One region of the Paenibacillus sp. JL3B1040 genome, then DNA from elsewhere that is predicted to be linked to it. Evidence: predicted binding sites of a transcription regulator. Region 1 holds the regulator's gene; the other holds the start of a gene.
What was found. Region 1 encodes NrdR, which represses ribonucleotide reductase genes. Its sites were predicted from a motif close to AACACNATATATNGTGTT; they were not measured.

Region 1 (3,413 bases):
CGATGACGCTAAGCCCCACAAAACCATAAACGACCGAAGGAATCCCGGCCAGCAGTTCGATGACCGGCTGCAGATATTTTTTACCGAACTTCGGCATGATTTCGACCATGAACAAAGCTGCGCAAATGCCGAGCGGGGCCGCGATCAGCGCCGCCAAAATCGAGGTGCTGAACGACCCCAAGATAAACGGTAAGGCGCCGAATAACGGAGGTTCCCCATCCGGTTTCCAACTCGTGCTGCCGAATATTTCGCCAAATGCGATCCCGTCTTGAAAAAAGGTGCTTAACCCCTTAGTTGCAACAAAATAAACCATCGAGAAGATCGTGACCACCAGCAGCACGATGCAAAACGACGCATAGATCTTGCCGGTCCATTCCTCGATGATATGCGGTTGTATTTTTTTTCTTCCGCCGGACTGAGCCATGAAACCTCTCCCTTTAATAACAGCACAGAAAGAGGCAGAACCATCCGCCTCTTGCCGTGCCGATATGATGTTATCGAGTCCTGCTCGTTATTTCTGCGTGATGTTGCCCTCAACATCGCGTTGGACTTGCATTTTGCTGATCGGAATATAACCGAGCTCTACAACGTCGCCGTTGTCGCCTTGGACATCGGGAGAAACCATGTAGTCCAGGAACGCTTTGACGACTTCATTCGGCTCGCCTTTTGTATACATGTGCTCGTAGGCCCATACCGGATAAGTCCCGTTCGCTACGTTCTCTTCCGTTGCATCGACGCCTTCGTATTTCACGACTTTCACGGAATCGTCGAGGTAAGACAAGGCAAGATATCCGATGGCTCCCGGCGTTTCGCCAACAAGCTTCTTAACCGTACCGGAGGAATCCTCTTGGATTGAACCTTGCAGGTCTTCCGTTTTGACTCCGAGCGCGTACTTCTCGAACGTCGCGCGCGTCCCGGAACTCGACGGACGGTTTACGATTTGGATCGCTTGATCCGGACCGCCAAGGTCTTTCCAGTTCGTTACTTTGCCAGTGAAAATTTGCACCAGTTGGTCCTTCGTCAAATTGTCGACGGTAATGTCCGGGTTCACAACGGCGGCCATTGCTACGACAGCGACCTGATGATCAACCAGTTCGCCGGCTTGAGCGGCTTCCAGCTTCTCTTCCGCAAAAACGTCGGAGTTCCCGATGTCCGCCTGACCTCCGGAAACTTGCGTCAGCCCGGTACCGCTGCCTCCGCCTTGGACTTGTATAGAAACGTTAGGGTTTTGATCCATAAATTTTTTCGAAACTTGGTCTACCAAAGGTTGCAACGCCGAGGAACCTACAGCCAGGATCGATCCGGACAAGTCCGTCGTCGCCGCATTTCCGCCGTTGTTCGCGGACGCTTCATCCGTAGTGCCGCCGTTCGTTCCGGCCGTGTTGTTTTGTGCTGCGTTGTTGTTTTGACCGCAGGCCGCCAGCGTTAAGCTTAACACCAAAGTCAAAACCAATAGCATACTCTTTTTCATTGTCTTAGGTATCCCCCTTATTTGATTTACAATTTGATTATAGAAAGCGAAGATCAATCCTGTGTTTTCGTTTTGTAAACTTTGTGTAAAATGAAGGGACAAATCTCCTCGGTTTTGTTAGTCTTTGCAAAATAATAAAAAAAACTCCCCGCCGCCCGGCGAAGAGTTCTCCCTTTATTAGTAAAGCTATTCCGTGACCCCCGTATTTTTGGACAGCAGGCCTTTCAGTTCTTTCATAAACATGTTGATATCCTTAAATTGGCGGTATACCGAAGCAAAACGGACATAAGCCACCTCATCCACCGGATACAGCTGCTCCATCACCAGTTCGCCAATCTCCCGGCTTTCGACTTCCGCGTTGGCCGAATGCCTCAGGGAGCGTTCCACTTCGGATACGATCGACTCCAGCTGTTCCACGGAGACCGGGCGTTTCTCGCAGGCCCGAATCAAGCCCCGCAGCATTTTTTCCCGGCTGAATTCCTCTCGGCTTCCCCCCTTCTTGATGACGATCAGCGGCATTTCCTCCACCATTTCAAATGTCGTGAATCGCCGGCTGCATTTCTCGCACTCGCGGCGGCGGCGGATCGAGCGGTTCTCGTTGGCCGGCCTCGAATCCAGCACTTTGGTCCCCAAATAATCGCAATACGGACATTTCAAACTAGAGCACCTCCCCTCAATATGCCGTCATAACAGCCCTGTTCCCTCATGGCAATAAATTACTATAAATTTATCGGATTGAAGTTGATAGTGCGGCACATAATACTGTTACCAACCACAAGGAGGTGAACAATCATGGCCCAAAATAATAACTCTTCGAACGACCTGGTGGTTAGACAAGCTTCCGGAGCTTTGGATCAAATGAAATACGAAATCGCTCAGGAGCTTGGCATCTCTTTCCCACAAGACGGATATGCTGGTAACCTGACTTCTTACGAAAACGGTTCGATCGGTGGTTTCATTACGAAACGTCTGGTGACCTTGGCTGAACAACAGCTGGCAGGTCAATTCAAATAATCCGATCACCGAAGGAAGCATTGGGGTGGCGCTTAGCCAGCCAATGCTTCCTTTTATTTTTCGTGAAAGAACCGCCTAAAACTCGTCGTAAATCTTCAGGTACTGCTGGTAGTAATGGGAGACCCGCTGTACGTAATGTCGGGTTTCGCCAAAAGGAATGTCTTGGGCCGTCTCCAGCCGCCCGTCCCAACGCCCGCTTTTCAACCAGTTCTTCACATGGGTCGGTCCGGCGTTATAAGCGGCGATCATGGCGATCGGGTTGCCATCGAACTGATCGGACAGCGATCCGAGGTACCAAGTACCGATTCGAATATTCATCTCCGTCTCATTGCGGATTTCTTCCAGCGTCGTCTCGGGCAGCTTCGCCTTGGAGATCACCCATTCCGCCGTGTCCGGCATGATCTGCATAATGCCGAGCGCACCTTTCCGCGACTCCGCCCCCGCTTTATAATTGCTCTCTACCTTGATAATCGCCGCGACGATAAACGGATCCAAGCCGTTGTTTTTGGAATGCAACCGAATTTCTTCTTTATAATAAATCGGATAAAATAACGAAAGCCATGCGGAATTAAAAAAAATCAGGATCGTGAAACCGATGAACAGCAGAAGCAGGACTCTTTTTTTACGTAGCCACCTCATCCTAGTCCCTTATCCCGCCAAAAGACGTCAATCTGCCGCTCCGTCTCGTCAAGTCCACCGCTGTTATCAATCAATATATCCGCCCTCTCCTTTTTTAATTCGATATCCGTCTGGGCGCCCAGCCGCTGCTCCGCTTCTTCCCGGGATAACCCGTCTCTATGGATTAATCGGGTCAACTGCAGCTCCCGGGGCACGTACACGACCATAATTTCTTCATATAATGGGTCAAGACCCGATTCGTAAAGCAGAGGGATATCCGCCACCACCAGCCTGTACGGATCGGCTTCTT
Region 2 (3,413 bases), 420 kb from region 1:
TTTCGTGCGAACCGCTTCGCCTACTTCCGGATACACTTCCGTCATTACTTTCATAAAGCCGCTTTGCAAATATTTGTCCGCTTCGAAGGCCGGGAACGAACCTTTCTCTTCCGCGATGTCCGCGGACGCGAGGTAGGCTTCCTTGGCGATGAAGCCATATAATTTATCGAGGAATTCCAGCGATTCCGGGCTGCCGTAACGGATGTTCAGCTTGATCATCAGCTCGGCCAGACCCATCGTCCCGAGGCCGACGCGGCGCTCTTTCTTCTGGTTCTTCTCGTTTTCTTCAAAATGATAAGGCGTTTTGTTGATGACGTTATCCAGGAAACGGACCGAATAACGCGTCGTTGTCGCAAGATCGTCCCAAGCGACGTCGTGGTTCTCTTCGTCGTAGAACTTGGACAGGTTCATCGCCGACAGGTTGCAGACGCCCCAGCCCGGCAAGCCTTGCTCGCCGCACGGATTCGTACAGATAATCGGGTTAAAATACCAGCTGTTGGACATTTGGTTGTAGTATTCCATGAACACCACGCCCGGCTCGGCGGATTTCCAGGCCGATTCGATGATCGTGTGCCAGATCTCGCGCGCCTTCACGGTTCGGTAATGGATGACTTTGCGCCCATCCGCTTTCCACTTATCGAGGTCGCCGTCCCACACTTCGTTGTAGTCCTCGTAAGTCGTGTCCGGGAACACCAGCTCCCAATCGAGATCTTTCTTGACGGCTTCCATAAAGCCGTTGCTCACGCAGACCGACAGGTTGGCGTTCGTCACCTGGCCCATTGTTTGCTTGACGGTGATGAAATCGAGCACGTCCGGATGCCAGTCGTTGATCATCAGCATCAGCGCGCCGCGGCGGCTGCCGCCCTGCTCGATCAAGCCGGTGGTGTAGCTGAACAAGCCGCCCCAGGATACGGCACCGCTCGAAGAGCCGTTTACGCCTTTCACGACCGCACGGCGCGGACGCAGGGAGCTCAGGTTGATGCCTACGCCGCCGCCGCGGGCCATGATCTCGGTCATTTCCGACAGAGTTTCCATGATGCCGCCGCGGCTGTCTTTTGGCGACGGAATCACGTAGCAGTTGAATAAGGTCAGTTCGTCGCTGGCGCCGGCGCCCGCTGCGATCCGTCCGCCCGGGACCAGCTTCCAATCGTCCAGAATATAGCGGAACTTCTCTTCCCATTCCTGCTGCAGCTCCGGCGTTTCCTCGACGGAAGCCATCGCTTGGGCCAGGCGGTCCCACATTTCTTCAGGGGTTTTCTCGATATTGAGGGTCAGTTTCTCCACGTCGGATTCGACCAGCTCGCCCCGGCGAGTCTTCACCGTTACCTTGCGGCCTTCGCGGGCAACGACTTCCCCGACTTCCTTCGTCGGGAATTTCGGATCGTCCTTCGTCAGAACGAGGACGACGTCGCCGACTTTGGCATGGCTGGGGTCCGCGTCTTTCCAGGCGTACCGGTCCAAGAAGATTTTTTCGCTTAGCCCCTCAAGGCGCTGTTTCTGCACAGTTTTCAAAGAAAACACCCTCCTAAAAGTTTGGTTCAGAGATCCATCCATATATCGGTCATTCGCGCTGATTTCAAAAGCCGAAATTAGGCGAAAAAAACGAAAAAAGCGCTGTTTCAAACGAAAATACGCCCGCTTGAAAACCGCCGCGCACACGCTATAAACGGTATTATCATATGTATAAATCACAATATATTGTGTGCGAATACCATTATACTATACAATATCTCGTTGTCACAGGTGGACAGGTTGAAATTTTAGGCTTAATTCCGAATGCGGCTCGCCCAAACACCCGTTTGCTCCGATTCTCTCTATTTTTTGGACCTAAATCTATGAAACCGCCATGTAACCATTTCCAAATCAAGCGGGGTTTGGCTCTTGGATTATTGCGCGGCTGCTTTGAACGATTATCCCTTTCGATAAGGTGAAGCGGAAGGGAGCGAGTTAAAGTGGACCGAACTAACCACAGACCACAGGTCTCAAATCCCGGTCTTCAGATCACAGAATTCGCTCCTTCCCTGTGAACTGATTCAACGGGATAATGGTGCAAAATGCCCGGCAAAATAGGATTAGGCCAATGCTCCCCTCCTCTCAAAAGTTATGAACTCCTCCTTTTTCGTCCATACTACACCTACGACGCACCGAAAGGGAGGTTTTACATCATGAATCCTCATCCCCCCGGCCCTTCCAATCCGGCCGAACCGCCGGAATTGAATTCGCGGATCCCGATCGAATTTGACCGGAATTGGTTCAGCGAACTGGAAACGAGGCATGAAAAAGGCGGCCCCTGGGACGATTGGAAGCTGTTTAACCTTGCCCTTGAGGCTGAAACCGCTTCGCTCGTCACGAGCTTTGAGGAAATGCAGTGCTTGAAGCATCTGCAAAGCGTCACCCCGCTGCCGCACCAAACCGAAACGGCCCGCAAGGTCTTGTTCGAAATGCGCGGACGCGCCATTCTGGCCGACGAGGTCGGCCTCGGCAAAACGATCGAAGCCGGCTTGATTTTAAAGGAATATATCGTGCGCGGATTGGTGAAGAAGGCGTTGATTCTCGTGCCGGCTTCCCTGGTGCTGCAATGGGTCCGGGAGTTGAACCAGAAGTTCGGCATACCGGCCGTGGCTCAGAAAAAAGAGCATTCCTGGCACAACGACGTCGTTGTCGCTTCCATGGACACGGCCAAACGCGACCCGCATAAGAATATTTTGCTAAACAACGAATACGATCTGGTCATCGTCGATGAGGCCCATAAGCTGAAGAACAAGAAAACGACCAATTATCAGTTCATGCTGCAGCTAAGGAAAAAATATTGCCTCCTCCTGACCGCCACCCCGGTGCAAAACGACCTGGGCGAGCTGTTCAACCTGATCACGCTGCTCAAGCCGGGCCAACTGGGCGGGCAAAGCGAATTTGCCGCCAACTTCGTTGTCGACAAACGGCTGCCGAAGAACGAGGATCAGCTCAAGGACGAGCTGGCCAAGGTCATGATCCGCAACCGGCGCGGCGACGGCGAGCTGGAGTTCACGAAGCGGATCGTCCGCAACATCAACGTGGAATTATCCCAAGAAGAGAAGAATCTGTACGACGGAGTTACTTCCTTCATTAAAGATCAATATAACGCCGCCGCCGGCGACCTGAACAGCATGCTGTCGCTCGTCACCCTGCAGCGCGAGGTGTGCAGCAGCCGCGACGCCGTGTTCGTCACGCTGGTCAACCTGTCGAAGAAGCTGGCTCCCGACTCCCCGATCCGCGACCGGATTTGGGATCTCGTCGACCTGATCCGCCAGATCAAAGCCAACAGCAAAGCGGAAAAAGCGATGGAGCTGATCCGCGAAATGAACGATAAAGTGATCGTATTCACCGAATATCGGGCCACGCAGGAATACTTACTGAAATATTTCCGCGACCGCGGC

Region 2: the regulator NrdR is predicted to act here: its motif matches at 1,688-1,705, upstream of ACZF99_RS09715 (adenosylcobalamin-dependent ribonucleoside-diphosphate reductase).

What each region holds. Positions count from the first base shown of each region.
Region 1 covers NZ_CM169317.1:1,769,713-1,773,125, reverse strand. Annotated here, with positions in the region: gene pstC (phosphate ABC transporter permease subunit PstC) at 1-424, opposite strand, end outside; gene ACZF99_RS07870 (phosphate ABC transporter substrate-binding protein) at 512-1,471, opposite strand; gene nrdR (transcriptional regulator NrdR) at 1,658-2,128, opposite strand; gene ACZF99_RS07860 (alpha/beta-type small acid-soluble spore protein) at 2,264-2,485, shown strand; gene ACZF99_RS07855 (lytic transglycosylase domain-containing protein) at 2,561-3,124, opposite strand; gene coaE (dephospho-CoA kinase) at 3,121-3,413, opposite strand, start outside.
Region 2 covers NZ_CM169317.1:2,191,763-2,195,175, reverse strand. Annotated here, with positions in the region: gene ACZF99_RS09715 (adenosylcobalamin-dependent ribonucleoside-diphosphate reductase) at 1-1,512, opposite strand, end outside; gene ACZF99_RS09710 (DEAD/DEAH box helicase) at 2,166-3,413, shown strand, end outside.